4 regions of the Enterococcus sp. DIV0840 genome follow, and region 3 is predicted to be linked to each of the others. Evidence: riboswitches for the same ligand, from Rfam matches in the RefSeq annotation. Region 3 holds a riboswitch; each other region holds the start of a gene.

What was found. Region 3 has a riboswitch for magnesium ahead of mgtA (magnesium-translocating P-type ATPase). Riboswitches for the same ligand answer to the same signal wherever they lie in the genome.
Region 1: linked by a shared signal. The riboswitch ahead of IGL98_RS07395 (MgtC/SapB family protein) and the one ahead of mgtA (magnesium-translocating P-type ATPase) in region 3 are both predicted to bind magnesium.
Region 2: linked by a shared signal. The riboswitch ahead of IGL98_RS04480 (LCP family protein) and the one ahead of mgtA (magnesium-translocating P-type ATPase) in region 3 are both predicted to bind magnesium.
Region 4: linked by a shared signal. The riboswitch ahead of IGL98_RS07030 (phosphatase PAP2/LCP family protein) and the one ahead of mgtA (magnesium-translocating P-type ATPase) in region 3 are both predicted to bind magnesium.

The regions. Positions count from the first base shown of each region.
Region 1 covers NZ_CP172876.1:1,561,376-1,564,763, forward strand. The annotation lists gene dnaI (primosomal protein DnaI) at 1-211, shown strand, start outside; gene IGL98_RS07390 (hypothetical protein) at 351-821, shown strand; M-box (ykoK) riboswitch at 987-1,157, shown strand; gene IGL98_RS07395 (MgtC/SapB family protein) at 1,214-2,020, shown strand; gene IGL98_RS07400 (GNAT family N-acetyltransferase) at 2,053-2,550, shown strand; gene mgtA (magnesium-translocating P-type ATPase) at 2,779-3,388, shown strand, end outside.
Region 2 covers NZ_CP172876.1:947,733-951,120, reverse strand. The annotation lists gene IGL98_RS04485 (FAD-dependent oxidoreductase) at 1-427, opposite strand, end outside; gene IGL98_RS04480 (LCP family protein) at 585-1,502, opposite strand; M-box (ykoK) riboswitch at 1,699-1,867, opposite strand; gene IGL98_RS04475 (DUF4303 domain-containing protein) at 2,135-2,632, shown strand; gene IGL98_RS04470 (DUF4809 family protein) at 2,826-3,218, opposite strand.
Region 3 covers NZ_CP172876.1:2,200,327-2,203,714, reverse strand. The annotation lists gene IGL98_RS10475 (LysR family transcriptional regulator) at 1-642, opposite strand, end outside; M-box (ykoK) riboswitch at 1,334-1,504, shown strand; partial or broken gene mgtA (magnesium-translocating P-type ATPase) at 1,610-3,388, shown strand, end outside.
Region 4 covers NZ_CP172876.1:1,483,704-1,487,091, reverse strand. The annotation lists partial or broken gene IGL98_RS07035 (diaminopimelate dehydrogenase) at 1-123, opposite strand, end outside; gene IGL98_RS07030 (phosphatase PAP2/LCP family protein) at 223-1,803, opposite strand; M-box (ykoK) riboswitch at 2,064-2,231, opposite strand; gene IGL98_RS07025 (ABC transporter ATP-binding protein) at 2,398-3,388, opposite strand, start outside.

The sequences.
Region 1 (3,388 bases), 640 kb from region 3:
TGATGTCTTAAGCGTTATTCTGCAATATCGTATGCAGGAACAATTAGTAACGTTTTTTTCATCAAACCTTGACTTAAAAGACTTAGAAAAACATTTATCTGTGACTCAACGAGGGGAACAAGAGCCGTTGAAAGCCCGTCGAATCATGGAACGTATTCGTTATTTAGCACAAGAGATTACGATGTCTGGTAATGATCGAAGAAATGGCTAATGACGGCTTTTATCCAGATTCCAAGTGATTGAGTTATGCCTCAGTCACTTTTTTTATTTTCTTTAATAATGATTGGTAGCAATGGACTACGATTGATTATATAGCTTATAATAAAGTAACCGTATTGGAGGGTATATCTATGAAAAAAATCGCAATAACAATCTTAACAGTGTTAACCTTGATTTCTTTGGGAGCATGCACACAAAATAAAAAAAGTTCGTCAAAAGGAAGTGAAGAAACTTCAATGAGCAGTAAAAAAGATCAAACGACCGATGAAACGTCAGACACTAAAGACCAAGAAAAATCTCAATCTGTATTCACAGCAGTTTTAGTTGAAGATGCTAAAACCAATGACACAGTGGATAAATCAATGCGGCTGGTTTTAAAAGAAGTCGAAGCAGTTGAGGATCCAGAGGAAATTGTTGGTATGATGAAAAATGATGGGGTTATTTTGAATGTATCAAAGGATCAATTAGCAGATGGAATCACAGAAAATGACTTGAAAACAGGAGATAAGATTCAATTTACTTTAGTAGGTTTACCTGCGATGACGATGTCGATTCCACCCCAAGTAGCTGGAAATTCAGTTGTGAAAGTTGAAAAAAATTAATAAATATTAAAAAAACAAAAAATGCTATAAAGTTTGTAAATAAGCACTTTGTAGCATTCTTTATTTTTATTCTATAGTTAAAATAACATTTTTCAAAAAATAAATAAACAGAAAACATTGACATTTGTTTTACAATGGTGGTATAGTTTCACATGTAAGATAACTAAATAGATTTGTTAGGTGAGGCTCCTATACAAACACAGGCTACTGCCCAAAAACATCGAGAGATGCCAATGGGTAGAACAGGGATTGTCGATTACAAGGCTTTTCATAAGGTAGCTAAAAGCTCTGCTTTTTACGTTGTATAGTGCCAAAACTCAACGACTAGATCATGCAGGCTTTTTTTTGTGCGCTTATTTATGACCTTCCGCTGAGTTTTGGCGGAAGGTCATTTGTTTTTTTTCAAAAGTTCGTCGCATTATAGAGTAACTAATGAACAATACTTGGCAAAAAAAGGGCGAATTGACCGTACTAGCGAATCACATCAAAAAGTAACAACAAATCTAAGGAAGGAGCAAGCCTATGAATTTTTAATCAACATTATCGCTAGTATTTTTGCAGGAATGATTATTGGAGCAGAACGTCAATGGCGAAAAAAATTAGCTGGAATGAGAACCATGACACTAGTGACTTTTGGTTCGTGCCAGTTCGTTTCATTATCCATGTTGATCCAAGATGACAGTAGCCCTACACGAATTGCCGCTCAAGTAGTTAGTGGGATTGGTTTCCTTGCTGGTGGCGTAATTTTACGAGAAGGGTTCAGCGTGACAGGTATCAACACTGCAGCAACTTTATGGTGTTCAGCTGCTGTTGGAAGTTTGATCGGAGCAGGATTTGTGCTCGAAGGAATGATTTGTGCGGTGGCTTTAATGTTAGTCAATATTTTGTTGCGAAATTTATCTTTTAAAATGGATGATTTGACCGTTCAAAGAGAAGAGGAACAAACAGAATCGATTCATTACCTATCGGTCATTAGTAGCAATACAAGTGAAGTCATGCTTAGAACAGAAATTATTCAGTTGCTAGACAAATATTGTTTAACGTTCACTAAATTCTCCTGTACTGATTTGGCAGGAAAAAAGGTAAGACTATTTTTAGAAATCGAAGCGACAAGAAATGGCACACTAGCAGTCAATACGATTATTTCAGAATTATCTCAACTGTCGGAAGTCATTGAAATCAATCAAATGAGTAACTAAAAGAATGGAGGAATCAAAATGGTAAAACAGTGATGGTCAAAATTATTAATTGGAACAGTGAAGAATATTGGAGAGGCATTTTTTTAAGAAACAAGCTACTTAAAACCAGTGCTGGAAAAGAATGGATCAAAGAATTACCAGTCAATGAAAAACAGGATATCCATATAGCTGCGATGATTGAGGGAAAAGTTGTGGGGACTTTACTTCTTTCAAAAAGAAGCCAAAAGGTAGCTCAAATCAAACAAGTTGCAATCGATGATCAATATCAAGGATTTGGAATAGGAAAGCAATTGCTTGAATTTGCAGAAAAAATGGCAGATCTGATGGGTTTTCAAACTATGTTTTTAACGGGTCGTAAGCAAGCTTGGGGATTTTATGATCATTTTGGGTATCAAAGTACAAGTTGTGCGTACTCAGATGGACAGGTGATCTTAAAAAAATTCGAGAAAAGTATTTGTACCAAAAAGAACGCACGAATGCTTGGAATTATCAAACACATAACGCTAAAGGGGATGGAAACAAATGGATGACAGTAGTGAGATGATCAAGGACTTATGGATAAAGAAATCTGTTGATGAGAATACACCTATTATTGTCTATTTGTTTCTAGGGCAAACAAGCAAGTTTCTCCGATAACAGATCCTCTTTTTCCATCAGTCCGATTCCTAAAATAGAGACAAAATGATGAAATCATAGAGGGTTCTTATAAAACCAGCTGTCATTTCATTGATCAGAGTTTTAGAAAGAAGGAGAAATACATGGATAAAAGAGCAGTATTAAATAGAAAGAACAACCAATCATATGAATATTTTGCAAGAAACTCCGCAGAAAATATCTTAACATTTTTCAAGTCTTCAAAAATGGGCCTAACACATCAGCAAGCTGTACTATCAAGAGAGGAATTTGGAGAAAATGTCATTACACATGGCAAAAAAACGCCGCTATTCATTGAAATAATCAAAGCGTATTTTACCCCTTTTACGATCGTTTTGATCACGCTAGCTATTATTTCGTTTATAACGGATTATGTTATTGCACCACCAGCTGACCGTGATCTTGTTGGTGTACTCATTATTCTAGCAATGGTTTTGATCAGTGGGACTATGACGCTGATCCAATCGGTAAAGTCAAATCAAGCAGCAGAAAAATTGAATAATATGGTCAAAATTACGGCAACCGTTGTCCGCAGAAAAAAACAAGTAGAACTTCCAATCGAAGAAATCGTCTGTGGCGATATCATAAAATTGTCTGCCGGAGACATGATTCCTGCTGATATTCGTTTAACAAAAACAAAAGACCTATTTGTTTCTCAATCTGCCATGACTGGTGAAAGTTACCCTGTAGAAAAAAGAGCAGATTACAAATTGA
Region 2 (3,388 bases), 1.3 Mb from region 3:
CACTATTTTCCAAACGCTCAATAGCTTTTAGAACTCCGGGCAAAAATTTATATTTTAAAACCTTTTCCGAATCACTACCAAGAATTTTGTTGGACCATTGACTAGAGCCAGTTGCTAAAATCAATTTATCAAATGACATAAAAAACTCAGTTGCTTGCTTTTCATATTTGATGATATGCTGTGTTGAATCCATACTGACTACTCTTGCATTTAACAACAAAGAGATATCGTTATCTATTAATTGTTCTTCTGAAATAAACTGAGCGGTTTCGATAGGATCGATCGTTTTATTAAAATACAGATTGATTCCGCCAGGCAAATAACCAATCGTTTGTTGCTTCTCGATTAAATGAATTTCAGCTTTGGGATGTTTTTTTCTGATAGCCAAAGCAGCTGATACTCCAGCAAAAGAAGCGCCAATAATCACAACTTTCAAAATAAACCCTTCCTTCTAAATAAAAAAAACGCTTTCTTAAAGAATAGCATATGCTTGCTCCTAACGCATAGAAATACGCTAGTTTGTTTTCATTTTTCACTAAAAAATCCGTTTACTCTCATATAAGAGAGTAAACGGATAAATGACGTTATTCCTTATCTTTCATAAAATTCTGAATCGCTTCAGCATTCTTTTGTTCATCAAGTTCGATCACACTTCCAGATTCGGTATAATCATTAAAGTTCCATGTGCCTTCCACTGGAACAGACAGTGATTTTAAAGGCTTCACTTTTCCAGTAAGAAAATCTTTTGCTAAATCGATCAATAAACTCGTAGGCACATTTGTATCGATTTTTCCGACCATTTTTCCTGCAACTTGTGGTAATTCCCAAATTGGAATCAAATCTTTAGACTGCTCTACTAAAGCATCCATCACTTGCTGCTGACGTCTGATCCGTCCAAAATCGCCTTCTTCATCCATTCTAAAGCGGGCATACTGCAATAAACTATTCCCATGCAATGTTTGCTTACCTTTGAGGATATCCACACCGTCTAAATTAATATCTTTTTCAGCATCGATCGTAACTCCTTTTGGATAAAGTTCATCAATAATGTCACTAAATTCTTTAAAATCCATAACAACATAATAATTGATTGGTAAATCAAAATTCGTTTTCAACACATCTTTTGTCATTTGTGCGCCGCCATATGCATATGCTGCATTTATTTTATCTTGGCCGCCATCAGGAAATGTTACGTAGCTATCCCGCATGATCGAAATCAATTTAGGCTGTTTCGTTTTCCCATCATAATGAGCCACCATAAGCGTATCTGAACGCCCTTGATCCTCATCGTCGTCTCTGGAGTCATTTCCAACAACCATGACCGTTAATTCCTTGTCACTTGTTTGTTCATCACCAGTAAAATTTTGGTTTTTATTAGAAAGTTTTGATTCGCTCTTTTCCTTTGCCGTTTGGAATGAAACCGCCGCATAGCAGCCTACACTCACGACTACAAGGAGAATCGATAACAAGGTAATCGTCACTATTTTTACAGATTTTTTCATTGTTTATTCCTTTCTAAACATAAAAGTTAAATGAGTTTGTTTAGCCTTAAAGCAAACCATAGTGTAGCACATGAAACCTGATAGCTCTAATTTTTGCTCGACTAAAAGAAAAATCCCTCACCAAGAATACTCAGCGAAGGGATTAGATTATAGGGGTTTAAATGTATGACACTCGCCATTTATTTACAACTTACCTTACTCTTCTCTTCGTTGAGTTTTAGCACTATATAACGTAAAAAGCATTGCTTTTAGCTACTTTGAAAAACGCCTTAATTCGACGAAATTTGTCCTACCCGTACCTGTCTTTCGACATTTCTGAGCAGCAGCTTGTGTTTATATAGGAGCCTCACCTAACAAGTATTTAATTCATTTTAAACTATAAGCGTATCGAATCACAAAGTCAAATTAAATTTTATCTAAACTGTTCAACCCCAGAACTATCTTACTAAAATAAACCGACTCTTCACTTGTTCTTACAATAAAAGTCCTCTTATAGTAACAAACTATTCCAATAAAAAAATCTTTATATTTTCTTAAAAAATTGCTATTCCACATAAAAAAAAAACTTTAGATAGACATTCCTTCTTTTATCTGTTTCAATGTTTAAAAGACAGAACACTTGGAGGATATGAATGGAACACTTTTTAGAAAAACAACAAGAGTACTTTTTCAATTTTTTAACTGATAGCATCGATAACTTTTTATTAGATCACTCTGATGAAACATTTTACGCCTTTGCTTTAGACTGCAATATTCATGAAGAAGGTGAAATCAACCTGTGCTTTAATACAGTAGAACTATGGCAGGAAACAACAAGTTATTATGCGAATAAAGGCTACACTAAAACACAATTAGACGAGATGAAATACACTTCTCGTGATTGGGATGAAAATCAGCAAGTTGCCTCTATCCATTTATTTGATGATTGGGTGGAAGATGAACAAGATATTGAGATGGTTCTAGAATGGCTTTGCCAACAAATGATCCTCTTAACTGACAGTGAAACATTCGAACGAATTCCAAAAACAGAAGATTTCAAGCTATTGGTTTACGATCATGACGAAAGTCCTTCTGATTCACAAGAAAGATTTGAAAAAATAGGAATGTCAGAAATTTTTCAAATAGAATAACATAACAATGAGGCCGAGACAAAAGTGTTTAGCTCCGAGAAATAAGAGGGAATTCACGGAAATTGCTCTTCAAATTTTTGTGAATTTCAGCTTTTTTCTCAGAGCTGCTTTTTTCTCGCCGCTTATTCAGTTTTAGAGCGCACATCAAAACTGATTTTTAGTTTTGTCCCACCCTCATTTTTTATATAATCGACTATAAACTAAATGCTAATTCTTCCACTTTAAAAAGAGTGACTAAGATCTGATTGACAGTTTCCACTAATTTTTTCTCATCCATCATTTGATCCCTTGTTTCAATTTTTGCAGTCTCAGTTGAATAAGTCAGAAAATCATATTCTTCTTTAAGCGTAACTTGATGATCATCTTTTTTATATAAAGTAAAATCATCAATAACATCCATCTGATATTCTCGTTTATATCCATTTTTTAAAGCAATCGCTGTGACCAAAGAATTGACTGTCAAATTTTCTAAAGGAATAACTTGTTCGTCTATCATCAATGTATAGTTTTCATCTTCAATAATTCCGCAAGCATTACAGCCTCCATCTAATAAATTCACCGTTTTACTAATTATCGCTTTTTTCATTATTACAGATCCTTTCTTACGCTTTAATCTATTTCTTCACATATTATATCAAAAACGAAGACCCAATGAAGGAACTAATTTATTTCCAACATTATGAGAAATCACTCATATATATTTACTTTATATTTCTTTTAGATAATAATATAGACATCTACTATTCATAAAATAGT
Region 3 (3,388 bases):
AAGTTCAGGATGATTTGATTCAATCCAAGAATGGATTATTTTTTTTTCGTAAATTTTATTCGAATAATTGATTAGAGGTATTTGCAGCAAATCTTCTGCCGATAATTCATTCAAATTGGCAAATTTATTTTTAGTACTAGTGAAGACAACATATGATTCAGAGAAGATCAACTCACTTGTTATTTTAGAATTTGTTTCTGATAAAATACCAATAGCGATGTCAATGTCATTATGTTCTAACACCTCTTCTAAGTTTTCGTAATAACTGTATTCAAGTGAAACAGAAGGATAGTATTTATGGAATTCTGTTAATAATTTAGCAATTAAATAATCAATATCGGGTAAATTAGTACCGATTTTGATTGTTGCAGTTTCACCAGTATGAACGAGCAAGTTGATTTGATTAACAGCCATTTCAAATTCTTGAAAAATTTTTTCTCCTCTTGTCTTTAAAACATGTCCTTCAGGTGTTAACTTATTATTACCATAATCCCTTGTTATCAATTGAGCATGTAGTTCCAGTTCTAATTCGCGAATATGAGTGCTCAAACAGGGTTGAGAAATCCCTAATTCCTCCGATGTCTTAGTGAAGCTTTTGTTTTTACATAACGCTAAAAAATAGTCTAAGTGCTTTAGTTTCATCTTCACATCTCCTTCACTTGAGAAAAATAAAATTCTATTTACAACCAAGATAAAATAATTTTAGATAAAATAGTTCTTTTTTTTCAAAAATATATAAAAAATTAATAGTACATATTATTAACTGGAAATAATTACACTCTATTTTATAAGAAGGAATAAATTTAAAGTAAGTAGGAAAAGAGCCCCTTCAATTGGTGATAGCAAACCAATTGAAGAGGCTTTTATCAGTAAATTGCCTTCTGATAATAAATGATGAACTTTAAATTACGCACTGTAAATAAATTATTTACTTGCTTATTGTATGCTTAATGATGGATTTAAACCATATCATTTTATTTATAGCACTATTCTTTTTTTGTACAGAGTGCATAAGGAATTCTGGAGAAAACAAATCCCACTTCGCAGGAAAGACGAAGTGGGATTTATCAGAGTTAACTTTGTAAAAAGGAGTATGGATTCTGCATAAACGAAGTTGGGAAGTTCGTCTATAAAACTATCATAAATAAAAATGATCGATCTAACTATCTTTTTTTATTCATAGCTGTATTCATTTTTACGAATGATTCGTTGATAACTAATAAAAAGTATTTTGATTTTAAGTGGATGTATAAAACAACATTCGAAAAAAGTTATAGCGGTATAAGTTTTTAAGTCTATAAAAAAAGGCCGTAACTCATTAGAATAGTAGTGTAATTCTTCTTGTTAGGTGAGGCTCTTATACAAACACAGGCTACTGCCCAAAAATGTCGAGAGACGCCAATGGGTAGAACAGGAACTGTCGAATTAAGGCTTTTCTTAAGGTAGCTAAAAGCTTAGGCTTTTTACGTTGTATAGTGCCAAAACTCAACGATTACGAAGACTCACGGAAAAGCGGGCTGAGTTTTCAGTGCGCTCTTTTTGTGTGGAAAGGATGTGGTTCCCGTGTCGGAAGATAGTTCGATAGAAAGCGAATCAACTAAAAGAAAAGAGGATAATCCAGATGCAAAAAGAAATGAAGAACATGATCCATGATAAAGCGTACCAAAAATTAGCTAATTTATCTATCGATAAAGTATTAGAGAGTTTTTCGTCTTCCTGGGATGGATTAAAAGCTAGAGAAGTTCAACGCTCAAAAGAAAAATTTGGTGTAAACAAAATCACGGATGATAAAAAGAAATCATTTATTTATACTGTGATAAAATCTTATGTTACGCCATTCACTGTTGTTTTAATGATACTTGCAACTATCTCATTTTTCACCGAATATGTCTACGCTGATCCAAGTGAAAAAGATCTTGCTGGTGTTTTGATTATGCTGGTCATGGTTTTATTAAGTGGCACGATGACACTGGTTCAATCAGTAAAATCAAGCAATGCGGTTAGTAAATTACAAAATATGATCCAAATCACTGCAACAGTCACGAGAGAAAATAAAGAAATGGAAATTCCGATGGATGAAGTTGTTTGTGGCGATTTAGTTAAACTTTCGGCTGGCGACATGATTCCAGCAGATTTACGTTTGATTCATGCTAAGGACTTATTTGTTTCACAATCAGCCATGACTGGAGAAAGCTTTCCAGTTGAAAAAAAAGTTAAAAATTTTGTTTCTACAAATAACAACCAAACGGATTTTGAAAATCTATTATTTTTAGGTAGTAATGTAGTCAGCGGTAGTGGAGTTGGTGTAGCTGTTCGAGTTGGCGATCATACATTATTTGGAAAAATTGCACAAGATGTAGCAGATGACGAGAAAAAAACAAGTTTTGAATTAGGGGTCAATAAAACAACTTGGCTGTTGATTCGTTTTATGATGGTTATCACGCCAGCTGTGTTTTTGATCAATGGGATCACGAAAGGCAACTGGAGTGAAGCGTTGATGTTTGCAATTGCGACAGCTGTAGGACTTACACCGGAAATGTTGCCGATGATCGTTACAACTAATTTAGTTAAAGGCTCTAGAGATATGGCAAAAGAAGGCACGATCATGAAAAATGTCAATGCCATTCAAAATTTTGGTGCGATGGATATTTTATGTACAGATAAGACAGGAACACTAACACAAGATAAAGTCATTTTAGAATATCACTACAACACTTCATGTCAAGAAGATCAAGAAGTCTTACATTCTGCTTTTTTAAATAGTTATTTTCAAACGGGTCTACGAAATCTGATCGATAAAGCAATTATTGAAGCGACATCAAAAGAATTATCCATTGACGAAGAAGATTACTTTAAAATCGACGAAATTCCTTTTGATTTTAATCGTAGAAGAATGAGTGTAGTGGTCAAAAATAGAAGATCTAATCAAAGTTCCTTGATCACTAAAGGAGCAGTTGAAGAAATGCTGCAAGCTTGTTCTTATATCAATCAGCATGGAAACATTATTCCACTCACTCCTGAAGTTAAAAAACAAGTTTTAAAAACAGTGAAAGAATTAAACGAAGATGGCTTACGAGTATTAGCGATCGCTGATAAAAAAGTCAACAATCAATTAGACGATTATTCTGTTGAAGATGAGAAAGAATTAGTTTTACAAGGCTATCTAGCATTTTTAGATCCTCCAAAAGAAACAGCTGCTGCAGCAATCAATGCGTTAAAGAACAATGGCGTTTCGGTGAAAATTTTAACGGGTGATAATCAGTTAGTTACACGATCTGTTTGTAGAGAAGTTGGTCTTGGAACCGAAAAAATGATCGATGGTTCAACGATAGCTAAATTATCTGATGTTGAGTTAGAACGTACAGTCAACGAATACAATATCTTCACG
Region 4 (3,388 bases), 720 kb from region 3:
CTGAACTGTCTCAGGGGCTCTTCTTGTAAAAACACCTACTAATTCCATATCTTTATTTTGCTTTATTGAACGCTCAACACCGCGTCCAAGGTTCCCATACCCGACAATTGCTACTTTTATCATACTTACATTCCTCCACTTCTATGCATCAAATTATACCAAAAGAAAAGCTCTTTTGACAATTGATGTTGGACCAGCGAATGATTGATTCTTTAAAACGTACTACTCTAAATTCAATTGTTTCTTTATTGCAGCTATGGCTTTTTCCCTTTCTGCTTCGGGAATACGTTCATAAGAAATACCTTCCTCACCAGTATAACCATCACCTGTAAATCCTTCCCCTTGCAACTGGCTTGTTTCAATATCAATTAGCGCTTTTTGGTAATTTTTCATTAATTGCATCATCTGATCTAACGTCATATCTGTTTTTCCATTATCCCCAATTACATCCAGCAACTCTTGGTAACGAAACGCATTCTTCATAGACATTAATTCTTTGCCCAACTGAATAGTCACTTCGCGTTCTCTCTTTTGTCTGCCATAATCATTTTGAGGGTCTTCATGACGCATTCGCGCATATTGCAATGTTTCCCAACCGCCTAAATGTTGTTCTCCTTTTGGATAATGAATTCCTTCAGCATCAAACGCAAAATCATTATTAACTGTCACTCCACCAACTGCATCACTCAATGCCGCTAAACCATCCATATCAATGACAAAATAATGATTGATTGGGATATCTAAATAATGTTCAACTGTATCAATCATCATTTTATCACCGCCGAACGAATGAGCATGGTTGATCTTGTCATGTAAACCATCTTCTCCAACGATCTCTACATAAGCATCCCTAGGAATACTCGTAATCGTCGTCTTTTTCAATTGATTATTGACCGTTACGACCATGATCGTATTGGCTCTAAAATCTGTTTTACGTTTTGAATCATTTGCGATTCCTAATAGTAAAAAACTAACCGGCTCACTATTTTTAAGCTCCACAGGTTTTGCTTCTCGGTCTAATGGTTGATACATTTTATTCGCTGTTTTTTGAACATTTTTAAAGACTGTCGCTCCATACACAGAGGCACCGGCAACAACTAATAAAAGTAATGTCAACCCACTTAATATTGTTCTTTGTATAAATCTTTTTTTAGCATCTGGCGTTGAAAATGTTCTATTCAAGAACAGCTTTTGAAGGCAAACATACGAAAGATTCACCCAAGCATAACTTAAAAGAAATCCTGCCAGCACATCACTTGGATAATGAACCCTTAAATAGATCCGACTCAATCCAATCAGACATACATAGATAATCAACACGTTTTTCAAATGTCTGTAATTCTTTGATCGTTCTGGATAAATCGTTTGTGCCGCTATGATAATTGAACACACCAAACACATAGCTAATAGTGAATGTCCACTGGGAAAACTGTATGATGTTCTTTCTGCTAACTGTCCTACATTAGGTCTCATTCTTGCAACAAGATTCTTAAGTAGAAACCCTATAGCACTGACCACCAAAACATTGCTACTCATCCAAAAAGCTAGTAATTTTTGTTTTTTTCGCCAAAGGATAAATGAGACAATCAGACTCACAATAAAAATCGGCACAATGGTTGCAGTTTTAGCAAATAGATTTACAATACTCGTGATCATAGCGTTTGGTTTCCAACTAATTTGGTAAATCGCCGAATCTAACTGATGAAACCATGAAGCATTCTGAACAACAAAAAAAGTTAACACTGAAAATAATAGGACACTTAAAATAGCTGGAATGAACTTTTTTTCTTTAAACGTATACATGTATAAAATCCCTTCATTTCTTATATTAGATAAAATTGTTAGCTCAAAATCAGTACGCATGAAATTTCATTAAAAATGCCAATAAAAAAACGCCTAAGTTCATGCTTCTTGCAGAAGAAGTGAATGATCCAGCGTTTTTTTCGCCAATCGTCACTCCTAAAAACACAAGCAGGTACTAAGACGGTAAACAATCAGCAAATACGTTCTCTATTTACCAAAAGAAAAAAGTCAAACATTCTTTCCTACGACGTTTGACTTTCAATCAATCTCATCGTCTGAGTTTTAGCACTATACAACGTAAAGAAAATTTCTTAGCTATTTTATGAAAAGCCTTAATTCGACAATTCCTGTTTTACACATTGGCGTCTTTCGACGTTTCTGCGCAATAGCCTATGTTTGTATAGGAGCCTCACCTAACAAGGTTATTTATCTATTTATTTTCTAAAGAATAACGCTGGAAAGATTTTTTTTCAAGTTATTTTAAACGTCTTTATGTTTTCTTAATTTAAATAAAACAAATTTTGGCTATTATTTTTTGAATAAAAAAAAGAAGCACTCATCATTTTTTTGATAAGTGCCTCTTTTAGAGCCATTTTATTCATCTAACTCTTCAAACTGCGAGTTGTAAAGTGAAGCATAGTAACCACCTTCAGCTAGCAGTTCTTCATGTGTTCCTTGTTCTTTGATATCGCCATCTTGCATATAAAGAATTTTATCTGCATCTTTGATTGTTGATAGACGGTGCGCAATAACAAAGGATGTACGTCCAGCCATTAAGTTGTTCATGGCGCCTTGAATCAAGCCTTCCGTTCTTGTATCAACAGATGACGTTGCTTCATCGAGAATCAAAATCGGCTTATCGGCTAAAATCGCACGAGCAATTGTTAGTAATTGTTTTTGACCTTGAGAAATATTTGATGATTCTTCATTTAATTCCATGTTGTAGCCGCCAGGTAATGTTTGAATAAAGTGGTGAACGTGTGCGGCTTTAGCCGCTTCGTAGACTTCTTCATCCGTTGCATCTAAACGACCATAACGAAGGTTTTCCATGATAGTTCCTTTAAATAACCAAGTATCTTGTAAAACCATCCCGATATTTTTACGTAAATCTGCGCGGTTAAAGTCTTTGATATTATAACCATCGATTTTAATCGCACCAGATGTTACATCGTAAAAACGCATCAATAGTTTAACCATGGTTGTTTTACCAGCTCCAGTCGGTCCAACGATTGCCACTGTTTGGCCTGGATCAACATGTGAACTGAAATCATTGATAATGATTTTGTCTGGTGTATAACCAAAACGAACATGTTCAAAGTCGACCATACCTTTGGCTTTATCGATTTTAACTGGATTTGGTACTGTTTGTGCTTCTTCATCTTCTTCAAGGAATTCGAAAACACGTTCAGCTGCTGCTGCCATTGATTGAAGTAAGTTAGATACTTGTGCCAATTGAGCAATTGGTTGTGTTAAGTTTCGAACGTATTGGATGAATGCTTGAATATCCCCAACGGTAATCGTACCATTGTAAGCTAATATCCCACCAAAGATCGCTACTGCAACATACCCTAGATTTCCAACAAAG